DNA from 3 places in the Streptomyces sp. NPDC001351 genome. Region 3 is predicted to be linked to each of the others. Evidence: riboswitches for the same ligand, from Rfam matches in the RefSeq annotation. Region 3 holds a riboswitch; each other region holds the start of a gene.
What was found. A riboswitch is a leader RNA that binds a small molecule or an ion and turns the genes downstream of it on or off. The one in region 3 is predicted to bind cobalamin.
Positions count from the first base shown of each region.

Region 1: it holds a riboswitch for cobalamin, as region 3 does, so the genes downstream of both, ACFY1U_RS16860 (HoxN/HupN/NixA family nickel/cobalt transporter) here and ACFY1U_RS05180 (cobalamin biosynthesis protein) in region 3, are expected to answer to the same signal.
Region 2: it holds a riboswitch for cobalamin, as region 3 does, so the genes downstream of both, ACFY1U_RS38965 (CbtB-domain containing protein) here and ACFY1U_RS05180 (cobalamin biosynthesis protein) in region 3, are expected to answer to the same signal.

Region 1 covers NZ_JBIAWS010000004.1:415,867-423,354, reverse strand. The annotation lists gene ACFY1U_RS16885 (GAF and ANTAR domain-containing protein) at 1-651, shown strand, start outside; gene ACFY1U_RS16880 (ribosomal protein L7/L12) at 703-933, shown strand; gene ACFY1U_RS16875 (hypothetical protein) at 959-1,762, opposite strand; gene thrS (threonine--tRNA ligase) at 2,055-3,275, shown strand; gene ACFY1U_RS16865 (nucleoside hydrolase) at 3,350-4,315, shown strand; gene ACFY1U_RS16860 (HoxN/HupN/NixA family nickel/cobalt transporter) at 4,312-5,376, opposite strand; cobalamin riboswitch at 5,404-5,591, opposite strand; gene ACFY1U_RS16855 (ArsR/SmtB family transcription factor) at 5,672-6,031, shown strand; gene ACFY1U_RS16850 (LAETG motif-containing sortase-dependent surface protein) at 6,139-7,098, opposite strand; gene ACFY1U_RS16845 (DUF4142 domain-containing protein) at 7,351-7,488, opposite strand, start outside.
Region 2 covers NZ_JBIAWS010000014.1:70,177-77,664, reverse strand. The annotation lists gene ACFY1U_RS38990 (chloride channel protein) at 1-994, shown strand, start outside; gene ACFY1U_RS38985 (hypothetical protein) at 1,459-1,827, opposite strand; gene ACFY1U_RS38980 (DUF6479 family protein) at 2,377-2,742, opposite strand; gene ACFY1U_RS38975 (ferredoxin) at 2,852-3,223, shown strand; gene ACFY1U_RS38970 (histidine phosphatase family protein) at 3,227-3,799, opposite strand; cobalamin riboswitch at 3,906-4,059, shown strand; gene ACFY1U_RS38965 (CbtB-domain containing protein) at 4,096-4,317, shown strand; gene ACFY1U_RS38960 (CbtA family protein) at 4,343-5,098, shown strand; gene ACFY1U_RS38955 (acyl-CoA dehydrogenase family protein) at 5,243-6,421, shown strand; gene ACFY1U_RS38950 (IS701 family transposase) at 6,717-7,415, opposite strand.
Region 3 covers NZ_JBIAWS010000001.1:1,121,178-1,128,665, forward strand. The annotation lists gene cobN (cobaltochelatase subunit CobN) at 1-2,639, opposite strand, end outside; gene ACFY1U_RS05175 (cobyric acid synthase) at 2,636-4,147, opposite strand; gene ACFY1U_RS05180 (cobalamin biosynthesis protein) at 4,144-5,160, opposite strand; cobalamin riboswitch at 5,260-5,402, opposite strand; gene ACFY1U_RS05185 (hypothetical protein) at 5,554-5,781, opposite strand; gene ACFY1U_RS05190 (anion permease) at 5,816-7,066, opposite strand; gene ACFY1U_RS05195 (lysozyme) at 7,216-7,488, opposite strand, start outside.

The sequences.
Region 1 (7,488 bases), on a different contig from region 3:
GGGGAGACACCCGCCCGGTTGTGCGCGGTGGCGGTGAAGCTGCTGCCGGTCGTCGGCGCGAGCGTGTCGCTGCGCGGCAGCGGCATACCCATCCGGCTCGCCGCGAGCAACTCCCTCGCCTCGTATCTCGCGGACGCCCAGACCACTCTCGGTGACGGCCCGTGGCTGTACGTCTACCGGACCGGCGCCCCCGTGCTCGCCTGCAACCTGACCACCGGCCGGGACCAGCAGCGCTGGCCGGTGTTCGCCCGGCAGGCGGTGGCCGTCGGCGTCCGGGCCGTGTACTCCATGCCCCTGGGCAGCGACGCCGGCCTGACCGTGGGCACGCTCGACCTCTACCGCGACACGCCGGGCGACCTGACCGAGGACGAGCTGCGCCGTGCCCAGCTCGTGGCCGCCGTCATGACGCTCGCCCTCACTGCTCTGCCGCGGGAGGAGCGCGGCAGCGGCGACGAGGAGGCCTGGCTGGGCGGTCTGGCCACCGAGCACGACGAGGTCTACCAGGCCATCGGCATGGTCATGGCGCAGCTCGGCACCGATGCCGAGGAGGCCTCGGCCCGGCTGCGCGCCCGCGCCTTCGCGCAGGGCCGCACCACCCTCGAGGTGGCGCACGACGTGATCTCGCGCCGGGAGCGACTGGACGGCGACTGAGCGACCGCGGGACCCCGGTACCCCGGGGACCCCGGGAACTATGATCACGGAATGGACCTTTTCGACAGCCGGATCCCCCGTCTGGAAAAACGAGTTGCCCGCATCGAGCACAAACTCGACCTCATCCTCGCCCACTTGGGACTGACCGAGCCGGAACCGTGGTCGGACGAGGTGAACGCGCTGGTTCGGGACGGCAAGAAGATCCAGGCGATCAAGGTGTACCGGGAGGCGACAGGGGCGGGCCTGAAGGAGGCCAAGGACGCCGTGGACAAGCTCGGTTAGACCTCGGCCATCGGCCGGGCACCGGTCACACACGCAGCCGCGGCTGCTTCCTGACATCGGCCAGCCGCTGCGCGCCCACCTGGACGAAGGCCTTCGTGGTGTCGGCGGACACGTCACCCGTACCGCCATGGGACAGGGCGATCGTGTCGTCGCCGACGCGGACCACGGCGACGTCGAGGGTGAGCAGGGTCTGCTCGCCGGTCGCCGTCGCACCCGTGAACGTGACCCGCAGCCCCTGCCGGTCGTCGCCGACCACCGGCAGTACGGCCTCGTCGACCCGGACGTTCTGGAGGGCGCCGCGCCCGGTCACCGCCGTGAACTTGGCGCAGGTCTTCGGCAAGGTCCGCATCCAGGCCAGCGTCCGGGCCACGGCGGCGGACTTCAGCGACAGGACCTGGTACCGCAGCTGCGTCTGGTCCATCGCGTCGTCGAGCCCGACCACGGCCCGCGTCCCGGTGGCGTCCGCACCGAACAGGTCGTCCGTGTACAGCGCCTCGAGGAGCTTGCGGCACTCGGGCACGTCGGCGTGACTCTTGAGCACCCCGTCCCGCCAGGTCGCGGCCCCCTCCGTGGGCGCCCACGGCGCACCCAGATCCGCCTGGGTCACCAGCGCGGCCTGAGCCTGCGCCTCGGTGAGGGGCGGGGGTGCGGCGGGGGCCGTGGCGGACGGCTTCGCACGGGGCCCGGCACTGTGCGAAGCCGTGGGCGACTGCTTCTTCGCCCCCGGTTCCGGGTCCACGCCCACGATGAGACCGCACGCACTCACGCTCACCAGCGCCCCCGCGGACATCGCGGCGACGACGAGGACACGGGACGGGCTGCGAGTCATCGGACGCCTCCTGGCCACCTCAAGATCGGTTACGTCTCCAAGGGACCACCGCGTACGACACCCCACCAGCGCGCCGGGCCGTCCGGGTTACGCACCGTGCAAAAACCCGTCGCGCCCGTTCCCGCCCCCGCGTTACCGTCCTCCCATGCAGCGCGACCGGTCGTTCCTCACGACGACGCCGGAGAGTGTCCCGGCGCGCTGATCCATGGACTGGATGTCCGAAGCCCCGGGGCGAGTGCCCCGGGGCTTCGTCGTGGGTCGCTCGCCCTCCCCCGTCGCGAGGAGAGAGACCATGTACGACCACCGTCGGCTCGGCCGTGAGCTGGAACTGTTCGACACCGACCCGCTGATGGGCGCGGGGCTGCCGTACTGGCTGCCCGACGGTGCAGTCGTGCGGCACGCCCTGGAGGAGTACATCCGCGACCGGGAACGCGCGGCCGGCTACCGCCACGTGTACTCGCCCCTCCTCGGCAAGCGCGAGCTGTACGAGATCTCGGGGCACTGGTCGCACTACAGCGACGACATGTTCCCGCCCATGGACCTGGGCGGCGAAGAGGTCGTCCTGCGGCCCAGCCTCTGTCCCCACCACGCCCTCATCTACCGGTCCCGGTCGCACAGCTACCGCGAACTACCGCTCCGTATCGCCGAGTTGGGCGGCATGTACCGGTCCGAGCTGTCCGGGGTGCTCGGCGGCCTCACCCGCGTACGGTCCATCCAGCTCAACGACGCCCATATCTTCTGCACCCTGGAGCAGGCGGTGGCCGAGGCCCGCGACGCGCTGGAGCTGATCGGCCGCGCCTACGCCGACCTCGGCATCCGCGCGTCCCGCTACCGGCTGTCCCTGCCGGGCGAGGGCGGCAAGTACGTCGCCGACCCAAAGCTGTGGGAGCGGGCCACCGGGCTGCTGGAGGAGGTGCTGGCGGGCGCTGGTGTCGCGTACGAGGCGGCGGAGGGCGAGGCCGCCTTCTACGGGCCCAAGATCGACGTCCAGGTCGTCGACTCGGCCGGCCGCGAGGCCACCCTCTCCACCGTCCAGATCGACTTCCATCAGCCGGAACGCTTCGATCTGCACTACATCGGCGCCGACGGCGCGAAACACCGGCCGGTCATGGTCCACCGCAGCATCATCGGCAGCGTGGAGCGGGCGGTGGCGCAGATGATCGAGGAGCACGGCGGAGCCTTCCCGGCCTGGGTCGCACCCGTCCAGCTCGTCGTGCTGCCGGTGTCCCGGGCCCAGGAGGAACAGGCGCACGACCTCGTACAACGGGCCCTGGCACGCGGGCTGCGCGCCGAGTTCGCCGGACCCGGGCAGGGCAGCCTCGGCGCCCGCATCCGGGCGGCGCGCCTGGTGCCGTACCAGGCGGTGATCGGCGAACGGGAGGCCGAAGGCGACCTGGCGGCCCTACGGCTGCGGGACGGACGGCGTCCCGGGGCAGTCCCGGTGGAACGACTGCTGGAACGGATCGCGGCGTGCGTCGGCACCCGCGGCGCCGAACTGTGGGCGGCTGCGTAAGGTCACTGTCGTAGCCCAGGACGCGTAGCCCGTGTCGTGAGGATCTGTGTCGTCGTAGTGAGAGGAGCCAGGCCGTGACCGGTCAGCCCATCCCGGTGATCATCGACTGCGACACGGGTGTCGACGACGCCCTGGCCCTGCTGTTCGCCGTACGCCACCCGGGGATCGACCTGCGCGCGGTCACCTGCGTCGCCGGGAACACGGACGTGGACGGCGTCGTCCGCAACACCCTCACCGTGCTGGAGCAGGCCGGCGCCCCGGACATCCCCGTCGGCCGGGGCGCCGAGCGCCCGCTGATCGAGCCCGCCCGCTCGGCACGGCATGTGCACGGCTCCGACGGCATGGGTGACCTCGGCCTGCCCGCGCCCGCCCGCACCCCCGCCGACGTGGACGCGATCACCCTGCTGCGCCGGGAGATCCTCGCCTCGCCGCGCCCGGTCACCCTCGTCCCCACCGCGCCCCTGACCAACATCGCCCTGCTGCTGCGCACCCACCCCGAAGTCACCCGCAACATCGAGCGGATCGTGTTCATGGGCGGCGCGGTGGCCACCGGGAACGCCACGGCGGTCGCCGAGTTCAACGTCTGGCACGACCCGGAGGCGGCGGCCGTCCTGCTCACCGCCGGAGTACCGATCACGATGTACGGCCTGGACGTCTTCACGCAGGTCGTCGTCCCCGGCGCCGATGTGCACCGGCTGCGCGCGAGCACCGAGCCCGGCACCCGGCTGGCCGGCGAACTCCTCGCGCACCGGCCGGCCCACCAGGGCGAGGCCCCCGAGGCGGAGGAGGCGGGCGGTCTCGGCGACGCGGGCGCGGTCTGCACGGTTGTCGACCCCGCGGGCATCACCAGCCGTCTCCTCCCGGTCGAGGTCGCCCTCGCCCCCGGCCCGACCCGCGGCCAGACGATCGTCGACCGCCGCCCCCGCCCCGGAGAGTCGGAGATCCACGAGGGTGTCCGCGAACAGCCCTTGGTGGACGTGGCGTTGGAGGTCGACGTCGAGCGGTTCGTGAAGCTGTACCTGGAGACGGTGGAGCGTTAGCGCTCCGCCGGGGGCGCGGCCGGCTCCGCCCACCGCTGCTCCACCCGGGCCGCCTTCCAGTACCCCACCGCCGCCACCCACACCACCACGAACAGGCCGACGATGATGTAGCCGACGTTGGCCAGGTCGAGGCCGAAGAGTTCCATCGTGGCGATGAAGAAGGCGACGGCGATGGACAGCCCGGTGATGGTGAGGTTGTAGAACACCTTGCGCACGGGGTTGGAGAAGGCCCACTGGTAGGCGAAGTTCATGAACGTGCCGTCGAGCGTGTCGAACAGGCTCATGCCGGCCGCGAAGAGCAGCGGAAGGCACAGGATCGCGTACCAGGGCAGCCCGGCCGCCGCGCCGGAGCCCGCCATCACCATCAGCGTGACCTCGGTCGCCGTGTCGAAGCCCAGGCCGAAGAGGAAACCGAGCGGGAACATCTGGCCGGGGCGGGAGATGGACCTGGTCAGACGGCCGAGGATCCGGTTCATGAACCCCCGTGAGTTCAGGTGCTGTTCCAGCTCCTTCTCGTCGTACGTCCCCGCCCGCATCGCCCGGAAGACGCGCAGGATGCCGACGAGGGCGACCAGGTTCAGCGCGGCGACGAGATAGAGGAACGTCGCCGAGATCGTCGTCCCCATGAAGCCGAGCACCTGGTGGGTGCGGGAGTGCTCGTTCATGACCTTGTCGGCGAGCTGGGTGCCGCCCGCGATCATCGCCGCCAGCACCACGACCACACTGGAGTGCCCGAGCGCGAACCAGAACCCCACCGACACCGGCCGTTTGCCGTCGGCCATCAGCTTGCGGGTGGTGTTGTCGATGGCGGCGATGTGGTCGGCGTCGAAGGCGTGCCGCATGCCGAGGGTGTAGGCGGTGATGCCGAGGCCGAGCCCGAAGGCCTTGTTGCCGACCTCGTAGTGCCCGGGGACGACCAGGAGGAAGAGGATGCCGAAGGCGACGACGTGCAGGGCGGTGATCACCGCCATCAGCCCGGCCGTCTTGACGGTGTCCTCGCGCCGCCAGCGGAAGGAGGCGGGCGCCTCGGATTCGGGCAGGGACGTCCCGGGCAGGGTCATACGGTCACGCTCCAGCACCTCGTGGATCACTTCGTGAGATGCCGTGGCCGGTCTCCTGGCTTACGGGTCGTGCGTCCGCCGCCCGCCTTCCCAGCCGCCTTGGCGGCCAGTGGCTGTCCCTCGCGGGACGTGGGCGACGAACTCCCCGATCACAGTGGCGAGGGCCGCGTCGGCTTGGCACCGACTTCCCGAACACCACGGCCCGCCCACCGTAGGGCCGCCGGTGGTCCCCTGCATAGCTGCATACCTGCGCAGGTATTGAAGATCACATACGGGTGCCTGCGAGGATGGCCGTATGCATCTCGTCCCGGCCGACCGCGCAGACCGCCGCACGATCGACGGCCACCGGGTGTGCGAGGCCATCGAGGCCATCGGCGACGCCGAGCACGTCCGCACCTGGGCCGACCGCTTCTCCCTGCTCGCCGACCCCAAGCGGCTCGCCCTGCTGATCGCCCTGCACCGCACGGGCCCGCTGGCCGTGTCCGATCTGGCGATCGCGACCGGCATGAACGACCCCGCCGTCTCACAGGCCTTGCGCCTGCTCAGGGCGGCCGGTGTGGTGGCGGGCGAGAAGGAGGGGCGCGTGGTGCGCTACCGGGTCGTCGACGACGACGTACGGCTGCTGCTGGGGCACTGCGTGGCGGACGGGAGCTGACCGGGCCTCGGATCCGGCAGGACGAACGCCCCGGAGCGGGGGTCTCCGGGGCGTTCGTATCGGGAGTGGCTATCGGGGTGTCCGCCGGGCTGTCCGGCGGGGGCGGATCAGGAGCGGGCCGTCCGGCGGCGCCTGGTCACGACGACGATCGCACCGCCGGCGGCCAGGAGCGCCGCGGCGCCGCCGGCGATGAGGCCGGAGTCGCTGCCGCCGCCGGTCTGCGCGAGGCCACCGCCGGCGCTCGCGGTGGCCGCGGGGACGGTGGTCGACGCGGAGGCGACCGGGGTGTCGGTCCCGCTCGGCGTCGACGCGGAGGCGCTCGGGGTCGGGGAGGGGCTCTCCCCGGCCGGAGCCGAGGGCTGTCCGGACGCCGGGGCGGAGGCGGGCGGGCTGGACGGCGGCTGCGACTCGGTGCTCGTGCAGTCCTTCGTGCCGCCGTTCCAGGACGCGATCAGCTTGTCCTTGATGACCGGGTGGTCGGGGCCCTTGGGCAGGTCGCCGTGGACGAAGCCGTCCTTCGCGTCCGGCTTGCCGTCGAACTTCACGGCGCCCCGGTAGAGGTCGATCTGCGCGAAGCAGCCGGCGTCCGGCACGGCGATGTCGAGGGAGTCGGTCTGGCCCTGCAGAGCCGTCACCGAGTCGAAGTCGACGAAGACCTGCTCGCCCGAGGTGGCGAAGGACGGGCCGTGGGCGAGGTAGGAGGCCAGGGAGGCCGTGCAGGTCGTGGCGTCGCCCGCGGTACGTACCTTGATGTGGACCTTGCCGTCGTCGGTGGGCTTCAGGGTCTGGTCGTCGACCTTGACCGAGTCGTAGAAGCTGGTGCCGTCCAGCGAGAACTGGCAGCGGTCCGTCTCCGTCTTGGTGCCCGCACCGGTGCCGGGCCGGTAGCCGTCGGCGTGCTTCCAGCCGTCACCGCCGGGCGTGCCGGTGGCCCAGGCTCCCGAGGCCGCGGCGACGGTGGCGGCGCACAGGGCGAGCGAGGCGGCGCCCGCTCCCAGGAGGCGGCGCGCGGTACTGCGTTTTACCGGGGGATAACCCCCGGACCCCCAGCGACTGGCTGTGGACATGCGGATCCCCATCTTGGCGTGTGCAGTTCCCGGCGCGGCGGCGCAGGGCAGCACGCCGCGCCCGGCCGCTCCGGGGGTGAATGGTCTGAGGAACACCGGGCCCATTGGTCACATGCGCCCCAGTGCGATCACATCGTGGATCTGTTGGCGGAACGCTGTCAACCTGCGGTAACCGACGGGTAGTTCAATCGTCCATTACAATTTCGCCACAGACGGAAGGGGCGGCTCCAGTACCCCGGAGCCGCCCGGTACTCACCTCACGGTCGGGCTCGGGGCGGCGTTCTGGCCGGTCGAGGACTCGCCGGGCAGAATCGGCGGCTGGGTGGTGCTGTCCACCGGCGGGGTGAGGACGACCTCCGGCTGGCCCGCGACCGGGGGCGGCGGGGTCAG
Region 2 (7,488 bases), on a different contig from region 3:
CGGACTGCCGCTGGGCGTCGTACTGGGTCCCGAGGCGCCGCTGATCGCCCTGGGCGGCGGTCTGGCGCTGTTCTTCGCGAGGCTGGTCCGGGCACCCCGGACCGAGGCGAGCACGGCGATGCTCGGCGCGGCCGGCGCCGCGGCGGCCATCTCGGCGCTCTTCGGGAACCCGGTGGTGGGGGCCGTGCTCCTGATGGAAGTGGCCGGGGCGGGCGGGCCGCAGCTGTTCGCGGTGATGCTTCCGGCCCTGCTGGCCAGCGGTGTCGGGGACCTGATCTTCACCGGGTTCGTGCACTGGACCGGCCTGCAGACCGGGAGTCTGAACATCGGGCTGCCCACTCCGACGCCTCTCGACTGGGCGGACGTCCTGTGGGCTCTGCCGATCGCGCCGGCCCTCGCCTTCCTCATCCACTGGGTCTTCGTGGGCGGAAGGTTCGTGGCCGGCTTCGTGACGACCCGGACCGTACGGAACACCACCCTGTGCGCGCTGGCAGCGGCGGCATGCATCACTGTCTACGCGATCGTCACCGGCCGTTCGCCGGCCGAGGCCGCCCTGTCCGGGGAGTCCGTACTGGCCGTCCTGGCGCAGCACCCGCATGCCTGGTCGGTGGGCGCCCTTGTCGCGGTGCTCGTGTTCAAGGCCCTCGCGTACGCCTTCTGTCTGGGCGGCCTGCGCGGTGGACCCGTCTTCCCCGCCCTGTTCCTGGGCGGGGCGGCCGGCGTCCTGCTGTCGCCGCTGCCCGGTCTGGGGCTGGTGCCGGCGATGGCGGTCGGGATGGCGGCGTCGGTGACCGCGGCCCTGCGGTTGCCCGTGAGCAGCGTGGTCCTGGTCGTGCTCCTGCTGGGCAACGTGGAAACGGTGGCGCTGGTGGTGCTGGCCGCAGTGGTGTCCTTCGTCGTGGTTCAACTGCTGCCGCAGGGGCCGGGGATCCCCGCGTTCCGCGAGCCGCCGGCCGGCCGATCGTCTCGTCCAGAGGCGTCGCGGCCGTCATGAGCGAGCGGGCGGACGCCTGCGGGAAGTCGCCGGGGCCAGTCGGTCCGCGAACGTGCCGCCCGAGCCCCGCCCCTCGTCAGGGGAGGGCCGCCGGGGCGCCGCGGTGGGCAACCTGTCCGCTCCGCTCCGGAGCGCCGCCGGCGCTTCGGCTGCCGCGGGACTGAGGGCGCTCGACGCCGACCTCAGGTGCCGCGCGCCGTCGCACGACGCGACATCCCGTGTGCCGGTCGGGCAGTGTCCGCGACTCGATGGCAGGCCTGGAGCCGATGACCTCGGTCGGGTGAGGCTCGCTCACTGCCGGCCGACCTGGCGGACCGCAGCCTCAAAGGCAGGACGATCCGCAGGAGGCCCCGCGGCCGTGGGGGCCGGTGACTCCGCCGGCCTGCTGGTCGTCGAGAACGTGTGGGCTGCACCCTTTGCCGCCGCCCTGCGGCGTGCTGCCTTCAGAGTCGTCGGTCGCGAACTCAGCTGGTACCGGGGATGACGTAGTAGCTCAGCCACGGCGACTGGCCGGGGGTGTAGGCGACGGATGCCTGTGTCGCGAGATAGAAGCTCTCTCCGCCGATCTGACCGCTCTGGTCCTGACCGGCCGGTGTCAGCACACAGTGGGCGTTGGTGTAGAGCCGGATGTCGTAGAGCGTGTAGTTGACCACGCTGTGGGCGCCGCCCGGCAGACGATGGCATCCCTCGACTGCCGGGCTCTGGAGCTTCACCTCCCGCTTCGCGGGTGTCGTGTAGACGAGCTGCCCCATGGCGGAGTCCGAGCAGCCCGCTGCGGCGAGCAGGAGAACGACGGCTCCGGCCCGGCGGCCGACATGGCGACGACAGATCATGGTGACGGGTCCTCGTCTGTGCGGGAAGTCGGCGAGAAGCCTGCGGCGGCCTCTTCGGCCACGCTGCCGTGACCACCGGTCTGAGTCATCTCGTGCGCGACCAGTTGAATGAAATCCGGCTGCGGATCGCCGGCGGCCTCGCCGGCCGGAGCGGAGATCTGGACGAGGTGATCAAGGTGAGGCGCACAGCACGGGCGGCGGGAGAAGTACCGGCTCTCGGTGGCGCGGCCCCGTTCTGCAGCCTGGCACCGCGAGGTCGGCTCCGGGCGCTCGTCCCCTGCGCGGAGACGCTCACCGCTGATCGCCCTACGGCACCCCCGGCCCCGTCGGCCGGGGGTGCCGTACGGGGGCGCGCTCAGCGCACCAGGGCCGCCCTACATCGGCTCCGCGCCCGCGCAACTGCTCCGAGCGGGCCGACAGCAGGCCGTGAGCGGGAGCCGGTCGCCGTGTTCGCGCTCGTATCCGAGCAGCTCCTGGACTTCCACGGCAGCCGCGGAGTCCATGGCTCTCACGTGCTTCCGGTGTCGGTGCAGACGGTGGCCGCCGCCGTCAGCGGCCGCCCGGCCCGCCGCTGCCGAAGGCCCCGCTGTTGCCCTCGCGCCAGCGTCGCCGCGCCTGCGACGTGCTGGTCCTGCTCGGCGAATTGCCGTGACCGGGCAGTTCGTGCGGGGTCAGCCGTTGCTCGCTGCGGGGGATCTCGGCGGGCTCACGGTTCTCCCGAACCTCGCGGACAGGCCCGTCGTCCGGCAGTTGCGGCTGATCCTCCGGGCGGGGCGGAGCGGGTTCGCGGCGGCGGATGCGGGCGCCCAGCCAGAAGGCACCGATCAGCAGGGCCACGACCGCCACCCCCACGACGACCATGCCGATTCCGAGTGCGCCGCGGCCTGCGGCGATGTCCATCCATGAGGTGCTCATGGGCTCGCGGGTACCCATGGGACCCGGTGCGAACCGACCCGGCCAGGACCGGGCCGACCGGATCGCGGCCCCGGTGTTTGAGGCGATTGACGACGGCAACCCGCCAGGTGTGACTTCGACGACCCAGCAGGAGCTCTTCCGGTTCCTGGAGGACCGCTTCGCCTGCGCGCAGGCCTGCACCGAGTGCGCACGCTCGTGTGCTCTGCGCGCAAGCCTCGTGGACCCGGACGGCACGGAGGAGCAGGAACTCGTACGACGCAAGGGCATCATGTGCGCGGAGGTGTGCGACGCGACCTGTCGTGTGCTGTCCGAGCAGAACCGCCTGGACGAGGCCGCCATCCGCATCCAGGTGGAGTGGTGCCGCACCGTGTGCCTGGAGTGCGCGCATGCCTTCGACCGGCAGCCGGGCGCCGAGGACGGCGCGAAGGCCTGCCGGCAGTGCGCCGAGGCCTGCACGGAATTCCTCGCCACCCTGAACTGAGGCTCACGGCGCGCCGACCGGCTGCCCGAGCCGCACGTTCCAGCGCCCGGACCTGCCGCTGAGCTCGATCGCCGTCAGCGGCGGGACGTCCGCGCGCCAGAACGCCGACTCCGGCGCCCCGAGCGCCCGGACCACCGCGGCCCGTACGGCCTCGGGCTCGACCACGGCGAGGGTCCGGCCCGGCGTCTGCGCGACCCTCTCCAGCCAGCCCGCCACCCGGTCGCAGAGCGCCGCCACCGACTCCCCGCCGTGCGGCGCGGCCCCCGGATCCGACAGCCAGCGGGCCAGCGCCTCCGGCTCACGCTCGCTGACCTCCGCGAGTGTCGCCCCACGCCAGCGGCCCGCGTCCAAGCCCGCCAACTCCGGTGCGTCCACGGCGTCGAGGCCGAGAGCGCCCGCCGTCTGGCGGCAGCGCACGGTGGGGGAGACCCACACCCGTTCCCCCGCCGGGAGCGTGCCGGCGGCCGCCCGTGCCTGCCGCAGCCCGGAGGCGTCCAGCGGGCAGCCGTCGTCGAAGCGGGCCTCCCTGAGGGCCGCGGTGATCGCAGGTGAGATCAAGATCACTCGGCTCGTCATGTGTCCGCTCCCGCGCTCGACATCGCTTCGAAATCCTTGAACCGACCATGATCGGGCGGCGAAAACGGCTCACCAGGGGCGCTCACGGCCGTCCTGTGCGCCCTTGGCCCCACCTCTGCTTCGCGGTACGGTCTCGTGGATATTGACGACGGCACAGCGGAAGCCGGTGGAATTCCGGCACGGTCGCGCCACTGTATGCCGGGCACGCACCCTGGGTGTGTGCCGGGCGAGTCAGACCCGCCCCGTCGTCGCGTGCACCACCGAGACGGGACGCGAGTTCCCCAGGAGGGCCTGCCATGGCGCAGTCTGTCGCTCAGCCGACCACCACCCCCACCGCCGTACCGGCGAAGCTGCCGATCGGCGCGATCGTCCCCTGGGCGGTCTTCTTCGGCATCCTGATGCTGGTTCTGCTCTACTTCGTCGGCGCCGAGCAGGGCGCCACCTCCGTGATGAACGGATCCGACGTGCACGAGTGGGTGCACGACGCCCGCCACCTGCTCGGCTTCCCCTGCCACTGAGGGCGGCGAGAAGGCACAGCCGCCCATGAACTCGGCAACCGTCCGCAACCTCCTGGTGCGCGGCATGCTCGCGGGACTCGCCGCGGGCCTGCTCGCCCTGATCGTCGCCTACTTCCTCGGTGAACCGCGCGTGGATGCGGCCATCGCCTACGAGGAGGCGCACTCGCACGAGCACGGCATGGAAGTCGTCAGCCGCACGATGCAGTCCACCGCGGGCCTGTCCACCGGTGTCCTCGTCTACGGCGTCGCGTTCGGCGGCATCGCCGCCCTCGCGTACTGCTTCGCGCTCGGCCGCATCGGCCGCTTCGGGCCGCGCGCGAGCGCGCTGCTCCTGGCGGCCGCCGGTCTGGTCACCGTGTACGTCGTGCCGTTCCTGAAGTACCCGGCCAACCCGCCGTCCGTCGGCGACCCCGACACCATCGGCAAACGCACCACCCTGTACTTCCTGATGGTGGTACTGAGCGTGCTGCTGGCCGTCGCCACCGTCATCCTGGGCAAGCGCCTCGCGCCCCGCCTGGGCAACTGGAACGCCACGCTCGCCGCGGGCGCGTTCCTCGTTCTCGCCATCGGGCTCGCGTACGCGTTCCTGCCGTCCTTCAACGAGGTCCCCAAGGACTTCTCCGCCACCCTGCTGTGGCAGTTCCGACTGGCGGCCCTGGCCGTCCAGTTGACCCTGTGGACCTCCTTCGGGCTGGTCTTCGGGGTGCTGGCGGAGCGGGTGCTCGCCCCGAAACCGGTGCCCACGAACGGTGCCGCCCGGCCAACTCCCGTCGCCCACTGACCGGTTCCACCAGCTTTCTCGGCACAAGGCGAAGGGCCCCGGTCGTCGACCGGGGCCCTTTCCCTGCCCCTCGCCATTCCCAATTTCTGGAACACGTTCTACGGTGTGCGCCGTCAGGACCGGCCTGGGAAGCCTGGAGGCGCCGTGCACCTCGAATACACACCCGAGCAGCAGCGGCTGCGCACCGAACTGCGCTCATACTTCGCCGAGTTGGTGCCGGACAACGCCTACGCCCGGCACGGCGACCCGGCCGCCCAGAAACGCTTCTACCGCGAGACCGTCCGGCGCCTGGGCAGGGACGGCTGGCTCGGCGTGGGCTGGCCCAAGGAGTACGGCGGGCGCGGGCTGACCGCCATGGAGCAGTTCATCTTCTTCGACGAGGCCGCCCAGGCAGGCGTACCGCTGCCGCTGATGGCGCTGAACACGGTCGGCCCGACGATCATGCAGTTCGGCACGGACGAGCAGAAGGCATACTTCCTGCCCAAGATCCTCGCCGGCGAGATCGACTTCGCGATCGGTTACAGCGAGCCCGACGCGGGGACGGATCTCGCATCGCTGAAGACGCGCGCCGTACGCGACGGCGACGAATACGTCGTCAACGGGCAGAAGATCTGGACCACCAACGGCGACACCGCGGACTGGGTGTGGCTGGCGACCCGCACCGACCCCGAGGCCCCGTCCCACAAGGGCATCACTATGCTCCTCGTCCCCACCACCGACCCCGGCTACTCCTGCACCCTCATCAACACCCTCGCCTCGCACGACACCACGGCCAGCTACTACGAGAACATCCGCGTCCCCGTCTCCCGCCGTGTCGGCGCCGAGAACCAGGGCTGGCGGCTGATCACCAACCAGCTCAACCATGAGCGCGTCACCCTCGCCGCGCACGGCACCATGGCGATCCGCGCCCTGCAGGACGTGCAGCGCTGGGCGACGGAGACCAAACTCGCCGACGGCCGCCGCGTGATCGACCTGCCCTGGGTGCGCCGCCGCCTCGCCCAGACCCACACCAGGCTCGACGCGATGAAGCTGCTCAACTGGCGGATGGTGCACGCCGTCCAGAACGGCACCCTCACCCCTCAGGACGCCTCCGCGGTCAAGGTCTACGGGTCCGAGGCGCGCCGGGACGCCTACGCCTGGCTGATGGAGATCGTCGGTGCGGCGGGCGCGCTGAAGGAGGGCTCCGCCGGTGCGGTGCTCCACGGCGAACTGGAGCGCGGCTACCGCTCGGCGGTCATCTTCACCTTCGGCGGCGGCAACAACGAGATCCAGCGGGAGATCATCTCGTGGATCGGCCTGGGGATGCCGAGGGTGCGGCGTTAGCCTGCATGTGACCACAGACGTTAGTTGTCACATACCGAGGATAGTTGGCACCGTGATTCTGTGGGATCAGGATGACGGCCGAGCCGTGATGCGGCAGTTGGCACTTCGCCGCGAGCACTGGAAACGCCGTCGACTGCGACTTCGCGGCGATGGCGGCTCCAACTCAAGATCGAGAACTTGCCGCCTGCCAGGCTGAAGTTCTCCGCTGGCGCCGCGTCCGAGGTTGCCCGTGGGCGTACACCATCGGCAGCGGCCGTTCGAGGGCGGTGGATGACTGAGCCCTGCTGCCCTCTCGTCAGGTGACGTCCTCGAAGCGGGTGTGCGCATCGATCAGTTGGTGCAGGGGGCGGGCCGGCTCGCGATAGCGCGGCAACGTGGGCGGGCCCCATCCCTGGTAGGGCGGCAGCTCCGGCTTGGCACCGGCCGGGCGGGCGATCTCCTTGGGCTCGACAGCGACGATGTAGGACCAGCCGCGTTCCTCCAGGGCCAGGCGGAAGCAGACACTGCGGCCGTATCCGCAGTCGGCCACAATCACCGGCACCGACGGAAGCCAACCCGCCAGCCTCTCCAGCAGCCCCAGGGTCAGGCGGGGCTTGGGCACATGCCCCACCTCATCGGGCACGCCCGCAGCCGTGCGACGCCGGGTGTCGTGCGCCCGTTCCTCGGGTAGGAACAATTCCCATTCCAGTGGGCAGGAGGCGGTATCCGTGGCCGCATGCACACTGACGGCGACCTGGCAGGTTGCCCGCTTCCCCAGTGCCCCGCAGTACTGCCGGGCCACCCCCACCGACGCCCGCCCGCACTTGGGAAACGCGACGTCGTCGATGACCCACACCTCGGGCTTGACGACCTGGACCAGCCGCTCGGCGATCCGCCGCCGCACCGGCGTCCACTGCCACGGCGACTGGTTGACGAACTGCTCCAGGGCCTGCATGTTCCCGTCCGGCAGCCGCTGCGCCATCGGCTGGATCGACTTGCGCCGGCCGTCCAGCATCAGCCCCCGCAGATAGCAATCGCTCTACATCGCAGGCATCTTCCTTTGGTCCGCACGATGATCCAAACGAAAG
Region 3 (7,488 bases):
CCCTGGGTGCGCATCGCCGACGTGCCCCAGACCGTCAGACCGACGGACTTCGGGTACGCGCCGGTGTCCTGCAGATACCGCTGGACGAGGGAGTCGGCGAGGGACTGGCCGACCTCCCAGCTCAGCCTGGAGGGAATGGCCTTGGGGTCGACCGAGTAGAAGTTCCGGCCGGTCGGCAGGACGTTGACCAGCCCGCGGGTCGGCGAACCGGACGGACCGGCGGGGACATAACCGCCGTTCAGCGCCTTGAGGATGTGCCCGATCTCGTCCGTCGTACGGGCCAGCCGCGGCACCACCTCGGTGCAGGCGAACTCCAGCACCGCGACGGCGTCCGGGAGTTCGGTGCCGAGCACCCCGCGGACGAGGGCCGGGGCGAGCGCGACGTCCCAGTCCCGTGCCTCCATGCCCTCCGCGATCCGCCGGCACAGCTGTTCCAGCAGGTCGATGGCGTCGGCGGCCGTTCGGGAGGGGCCCTCGACGAGATCGGTCAGCTCGACCGGCACCTTCACCGGAGCGCCGGGCTCGGCGAGCAGCTCCTTCTCGACCAGACCGAAATGAGAGGCCAGCGAGGCCCTGAGCCCCGGCAGCGCGTTCGCCTGCCCGCCCCACACCTGCGAGGCGCGCAGCACCGCCAGCACGAGGTTCACCCGCGGCTCGCCGACCGGCCCGCCGCCCAGGATGTGCAGTCCGTCCCGGATCTGCACGTCCTTGATCTCGCACAGATAGCCGTCGATGTGCATGACGAACTCGTCGAACTCGTCCTCGTCCGGCTGCTCGTCCACATGCAGGTCGTGGTGCAGCTCGGCCGCCTTCACCAGCGTCCAGATCTGCGCGCGCACGGCCGGCGCCTTCGTCGGGTCCAGGTCGGAGACGAGCGCGTACTCGTCGAGCAGCTGCTCCAGCTTGGCCAGATCGCCGTAGGTGTCGGCACGGGCCATCGGCGGTACGAGGTGGTCGACGACCGTGGCGTGCCCGCGCCGCTTGGCCTGGGTGCCCTCACCGGGGTCGTTGACGATGAACGGGTAGATCAGCGGGAGTTCACCGAGCACCGCGTCCGGCGCACAGCCGCCGCTGAGCCCGAGTCCCTTGCCGGGCAGCCACTCCATCGTCCCGTGCTTGCCCATGTGGACGATCGCGTCGGCGCGGAACGTATTGTCGAGCCACCGGTAGGCCGCCATGTAGTGGTGCGAGGGCGGCATGTCGGGGTCGTGGTAGATCGCGATCGGGTTCTCGCCGAAGCCGCGCGGCGGCTGGATCATCACGACGACGTTCCCGAACTGGAGGGAGGCGAGGACGATGTCCTCCCCGTCGACGTACAGATTGCCCGGCGGCTCGCCCCAGGCCTCCAGCATGGCGTTCCTGAGTTCCGGGTCGAGCTCGTCGAACCACGCCCGGTAGTCGGCGAGCGGCACCCGTGCGGGCGCGGCGGCCAGCTGCTCCTCGGTCAGCCACTCCACGTCGTGACCGCCGGCCGCGATGAGCCGGTGGATCAACTCGTCGCCACCGGAGGGGTATTCGGTGAGGGAGTACCCGGCGGCCTTCAGCGCGTCCAGGACCTGCACCGCCGACGCGGGCGTGTCCAGGCCGACCGCGTTGCCGACCCGCGAGTGCTTCGTCGGGTACGCGGTGAACACGAGCGCCAGCTTCTTGTCGGCGTTCGCCTTGTGCTTCAACTGCGCGTGCCGTACGGCGATCCCGGCGACCCGCGCGGCCCGCTCCGGGTCGGCGACGTACACCGGCACGTCGTCAGGGCCCTGCTCCTTGAAGGAGAACGGGACGGTGATGAGCCGCCCGTCGAACTCGGGGATCGCGACCTGCATCGCCGCGTCCATGGGGGACAGGGCGGCATCCGACCCGTCCCAGGCCTCGCGGGACGACGTCAGGCAAAGGCCCTGCAGCACGGGTACGTCGAGGTCGGCCAGCGCCCCGATGTCCCACGCCTCCTCGTCACCGCCGGCCGACGCCTGCGAGGCATGTGTACCGCCGGCGGCGAGGACGGTGGCGACCAGGGCGTCGGTCCGGCCGAGGATCTCGTACAGCCCGGCGTCCGCACCGCGCAGCGAACCGCAGTAGACGGGCAGGGCATTGGCGCCCTTCGCCTCGATCGCGTCGCAGAGGGTGTCCACGAAGGCGGTGTTGCCGCTCAGTTCATGGGCCCGGTAGAAGAGCACGCCGATGGTCGGCCGCCCCTCGACGAACTCCCGCTCGCCATGGACGCCGTACTCCGGCATCTTCTGCGGCTCGACGAATCCCTCGCCGGTCAGCAGCACGGTGTCGGACAGGAACCGGGCGAGCTCGGTCAGGTTGGCGGGCCCGCCCTCGACGAGGTACCTGAGCGCCTCCGCCACGACACCCGCGGGTACGGACGACTCGGCCATCAGCTCGGCGTCGGGGACGGACTCCCCGCCGAGCAGCACGGTGGGGATCCCGGACGCCCTGAGCGCGGCGAGCCCGTCCTCCCAGGCCCGCTTCCCGCCCAGCAGCCGTACGACGGCGATGTCGGCGCCGTCGAGGAGGCCGGGCAGTTCCTCGGTCACATCCACCCGGGTCGGGTTGCCGATCCGGTAGTCGGCACCGGACGCGGCCCGGGCGGCCAACAGATCCGTGTCGGCGGTCGACAACAACAGCACTGTGCTCATGCGGGCGCTCCCGGTGGAATGAAAGGCAGTCCTTGCGGCGCGCCCGACTCGATGAGCCGCCACAGCGCGTCCGTGTCCGCGTGTTGTTCGATCAGGTCGCCGAGCCGGTCGAGCTGCTCCTCGCGCAGCGCGGCGAACGAGGTGTCGGGCGCCGGTACGAAACGGCGGCCCGCGGCGGCCGCCACCTCGCGCAGAAAGGCCCGCCGGAACCCGTCCGACTCCAGCGAACCGTGCCAGTGCGTGCCCCAGGTCTGCCCGACCCGGATGCCGTCCAGGAAGGCTTCCCCTCCGGCTATGTCGGCGACACCGTGATGGATCTCGTACCCCTCGACGTGCTCGCCGAGGGCTTCCCCGACCGGCCGGGTGAGGGTCTTCTCGCGGGCGAACCGCACCCGCACGGGCAGTACCCCGAGCGCTTCCACATGGCCGCGCCGGCTCTCCACCTCGTCCTCGATGTGCTCGCCGAGAACCTGGAAGCCACCGCAGATGCCGAGGACGGGCCGCTGCTCGGCGGCCCTGCGGACCAGGGCGTCCGCAAGTCCCCGCTCGCGCAGCCACTCCAGGGCCTTCACGGTCCCCCGGGTCCCGGGAACGACGACGAGGTCGGCGTCGGCGAGCTCCTCCTGCCGGTCCACGAACCGCACCACGACGCCCGGTTCGGCGGCCAGGGCGTCCACGTCGGTGAAGTTGGACATGAGCGGAATCGCGCACACGGCGACCCGCAGCACGTCCTCGCCGACGGGCGGCGCGACGTTCGACTCCCGCACCGTCCCGCGCAGGGAGACCCGCAGTCCGTCCTCCTCGTCGATGCCGAGACCGTGCTGGAAGGGCAGGACGCCGTAGGTGTGCCGTCCCGTGAGTCCGTGCAGCATGTCGAGCCCGGGCTCCAGGAGGCTCACGTCCCCCCGGAACTTGTTGACGAGGAACCCGGCGACCAGCTCCTGGTCCTCGGGGGAGAGCAGGGCGACGGTCCCGAAGAAGGAGGCGAAGACCCCGCCGCGGTCGATGTCACCGACCACGAGCACGGGAAGCCGTGCGTTGCGGGCGATCCCCATGTTCACGATGTCGGTCCGGCGCAGGTTGATCTCGGCGGGAGAACCCGCCCCCTCACAGATCACGGCGTCATACGTGCCCCGCAACTCGGCGAGACAGTCGAGCACGGTCCCCAGAAGCTGCTGCTGCCGCCCACCGTGATACCCGCGCGCACTCAGCTCGCCGACGGGCTTGCCCATCAGCACGACCTGGCTGCTCTGCTCGCCACCGGGCTTGAGCAGCACGGGGTTCATCAGCGCGGTCGGCTCGATGCGGGAGGCCTGCGCCTGCATGGCCTGAGCCCGCCCGATCTCGGCCCCCTCGCGCGTCACGAACGAGTTGAGGGACATGTTCTGCGCCTTGAACGGCGCGACTTTCACTCCCTGCCGCACCAGCCACCGACAGATCCCGGCGGTGACGACACTCTTCCCGGCATCGGAGGTGGTACCGGCAACGAGAAGCCCCCCGCCGCTCATGACGCACTCCCGAAGGCTGTGGGCAGTCGTTCCGCTAGGGCGGAACGGGTGGGCACAGCCCCAACCGCCGGGCGCCTCGCCGCCCGCCCTCGCAGCACCGCCCCAGCCGCACCGACCCCCAACGCCAACCACCCCACCCGCCGCGACAACCGCACGGCCCGCTCGATGTCCCCGACCTCCACAGCCCGCCCCTGCCCGTTCAGCACAGGCCGATGCTCGACCCGCCCCCCGTACGACAACGTCCCGCCCAGCCGCACCCCCAGCGCCCCCGCGAACGAAGCCTCCACGGGCCCGGCGTTGGGACTCGGATGCTTGGCGGCGTCGGAACGCCAGGCCCGCACCGCACCGCGACGGTCACCTCCCGCGACGGCTGCAAGCACGGCGGTCAGACGTGCCCCCGGCCACCCCGCCACATCGTCCAGCCGCGCCGAAGCCCACCCGTACCGCCGGTACTTGGCCGACTTGTGCCCCACCATGGCGTCGAGCGTGTTGACGGCCCGGAACCCGAGCAGCCCCGGCACCCCGCCCACGGCCCCCCACACCAGCGCCCCCACGACGGCGTCGGACGTGTTCTCGGCGACGGACTCCACCACCGCCCGCGCGATCCCGTCGGCGTCCAGGGCCTGCGGATCCCGCCCGCACAAATGCGGCAGCCTGGCCCGCGCGGCCTCGACGTCCCCGGCCTCCAGCGCACGCCCGATGCCACGGGCCTCGCGCGCGAGCGAAGTCCCCCCGACGACGGCCCAGGTGGCGGCCGCGGTCAGTGCGAGGGAGGCGGCAGGGGACGGACGTACGGCCCTCTGCGCGACGACACCGAGCGCAAGGGCGCTCCCGGCGCACACGGCGGTGTGCAGCGCGCCCCACCCGCGATGGTCCCGCCACAACACCCGCTCCACGGCCCCCGCGGCCCGCCCGAACACGGCGACCGGATGCCCACGGCGCGGATCGCCGAGCAGATGGTCACCGAGGAGGCCGGCGGCGGCGCCGTACGCGAAGACGCGATCGGCACGCATCGGCTCAGCCGGCCGTGGGGTCGGGCAGCGACCTGGTCCTGAACCTCAAACGGCAGGCTGGCATGACGACATGTCCTCACTCAGGGTGTCCACGCCCTGGTTCGACGAGACCGGCGGTGAGAGTTCCTGGCTCCCGGGGCTTACTACCCCGGTGACAGTGGCGGGACCGCGCCGGACTCGCACCGGCTTCCTCTCGCGCCGCCGTAAATGGCTTCGGCAGTCCACCACGCCCCCGAACGGCAGTCAACTTGCCGTTGACCTGCGACGGGGGAGTGTGCTGAGGCCCACACCCGGCGCTCAGAACCCGGCATGAAAAACCCGCGGGGCGAGGAAGCACGAAAGGGTGCTTCCTCGCCCCGCGGGACGGTCGGGAAAGACGGTCCGGCCGCAGCCTCAGGACTTGGCGACCACCAGATGGATTCCGTACGCCACCGCCGCCGCGCACCCCGCGAAGGCCACGTATGCGCCGGCCACCGCCAGGGACGCCGAGTTGCCCTGTGCCACGGCCCGCTCGCGACGCGACAGGCCCATGATGCCGAGGGTGAACAGGGCCACCAGGCCCACCGTGACCGCGAGGCTGACGCCGAAGACGGAGCCCAGGGCTGCCCAGTCGATCTTCATGCTGCTTCTCTTCCTTCGTACCGGGTGGGCGGGCTCAGACGGTCGCGGCCGGCGGGGTCGCCGGGTCGGGGGCGGCGGTCACGGGGGCCGGGGCGGGGATCGTGGCCGTCAGGCCCTCGGTGACCGTGCCCGTGGGGGGCGGGGTCACGGCGGCGATCGCCGTGGTCACCACGCCGGCCGGCTCCTCGGTCTCGTTGACGTTCGACGCGTCGACGACCTCGCGGCGGGAGATCTTCCAGATGGCCGCACTGGCGGCGACCAGGAAGGCGGCGACGACGGCGGTGCCCCAGTCACCGAGATCCGTCACGGACTCCGCGCCCGCACCGGCCAGCGCCGCGGCCGGCAGCGTCAGGCACCAGGCCACGAGCATGCGGGTCGCCGTCGACCAGCGGACCACGCCGCCCTTGCGGCCGAGGCCCGCGCCCATCACCGAACCGGAGACGACATGGGTGGTGGAGAGGGAGAAGCCGAGGTGCGAGGAGGCGAGGATCGCCGTGGCCGCGCTGGTCTGGGCGGCGAAGCCCTGCTGCGGCTGGAGCTCGGTCAGACCCTTGCCCATCGTGCGGATGATGCGCCAGCCGCCGATGTAGGTGCCGAGCGCGATGGCCAGGCCCGCGGAGAGGATGACCCAGGTGGGCGGGTCCGAGTTGGGAGCGACGGCACCGCCGGCGACCAGGGCGAGGGTGATGATGCCCATCGTCTTCTGTGCGTCGTTGGTGCCGTGGGCCAGCGAGACCAGGCCCGCGGAGGCGATCTGGCCGGCGCGGTAGCCCTTCTCGGCGGCCTTGCCGTCGGCCTTCTTGCCGAGGGTGTACGACAGCCGGGTCGCGAGCAGTGCCGCAAGGCCCGCGACGATCGGGGCGGCGAGCGCCGGGATGAGCACCTTGGTGACGAGCACGTCGCCGTGCACCGCGCCCATGCCGGCCGAGGCGATGGTGGCGCCGATCAGGCCGCCCATCAGGGCGTGCGAGGAGCTGGAGGGAAGCCCGACGAGCCAGGTCAGCAGGTTCCAGAGGATCGCGCCGACCAGCGCCGCGAAGATGACCTCGGGACGTATGCCGGTCTCGTCGACGAGCCCCTTGGAGATCGTGTTGGCGACCTCCACGGAGAGGAAGGCACCCGCAAGGTTGAGCACGGCGGACATGGCCACCGCGACCTTGGGCTTGAGCGCGCCGGTCGAGATGGTGGTGGCCATCGCGTTGGCGGTGTCGTGGAAACCGTTCGTGAAATCAAACGCGAGTGCGGTTACTACCACAATCGCGAGGATCAGCGAGAAGTTTTCCATTTACCCAGGCAATCGTTCGAAGTCAACGGTCGGTTGACCGTAGGCAACCTGGGTGAACGGAAGATGAACTGAGGGCGGCTGCACGATGTCCGGATGGGGGTCGCCGCTTCGCTCTGTCCCGGCGACCCCCGGTCTCGCGGTGTCCTTGGTCAGTAGCCCCGGGCGAACTTCCTCAGCTGGGTCTGCGACCCGTTGAAGAGATTCTGGTCACCTGGCAGTCCGCCGCTGTTGTCGTACTGCCAGAAGGTCCAGAACGACCAGCCGGCCGGCAGGGAACCCGCGGCCCCGGCCTCGTGACGGGCTATCCACAGCGCGTGGCTGGAGGCGAACGCGCCGCTTCCGCCGGTGCACGCGTTCCACCAGTGGGTGGTCGTGTAGATCACGGGGTGGCGGCCGGTGAGCCGCTTCACCTCGTCGCTGAA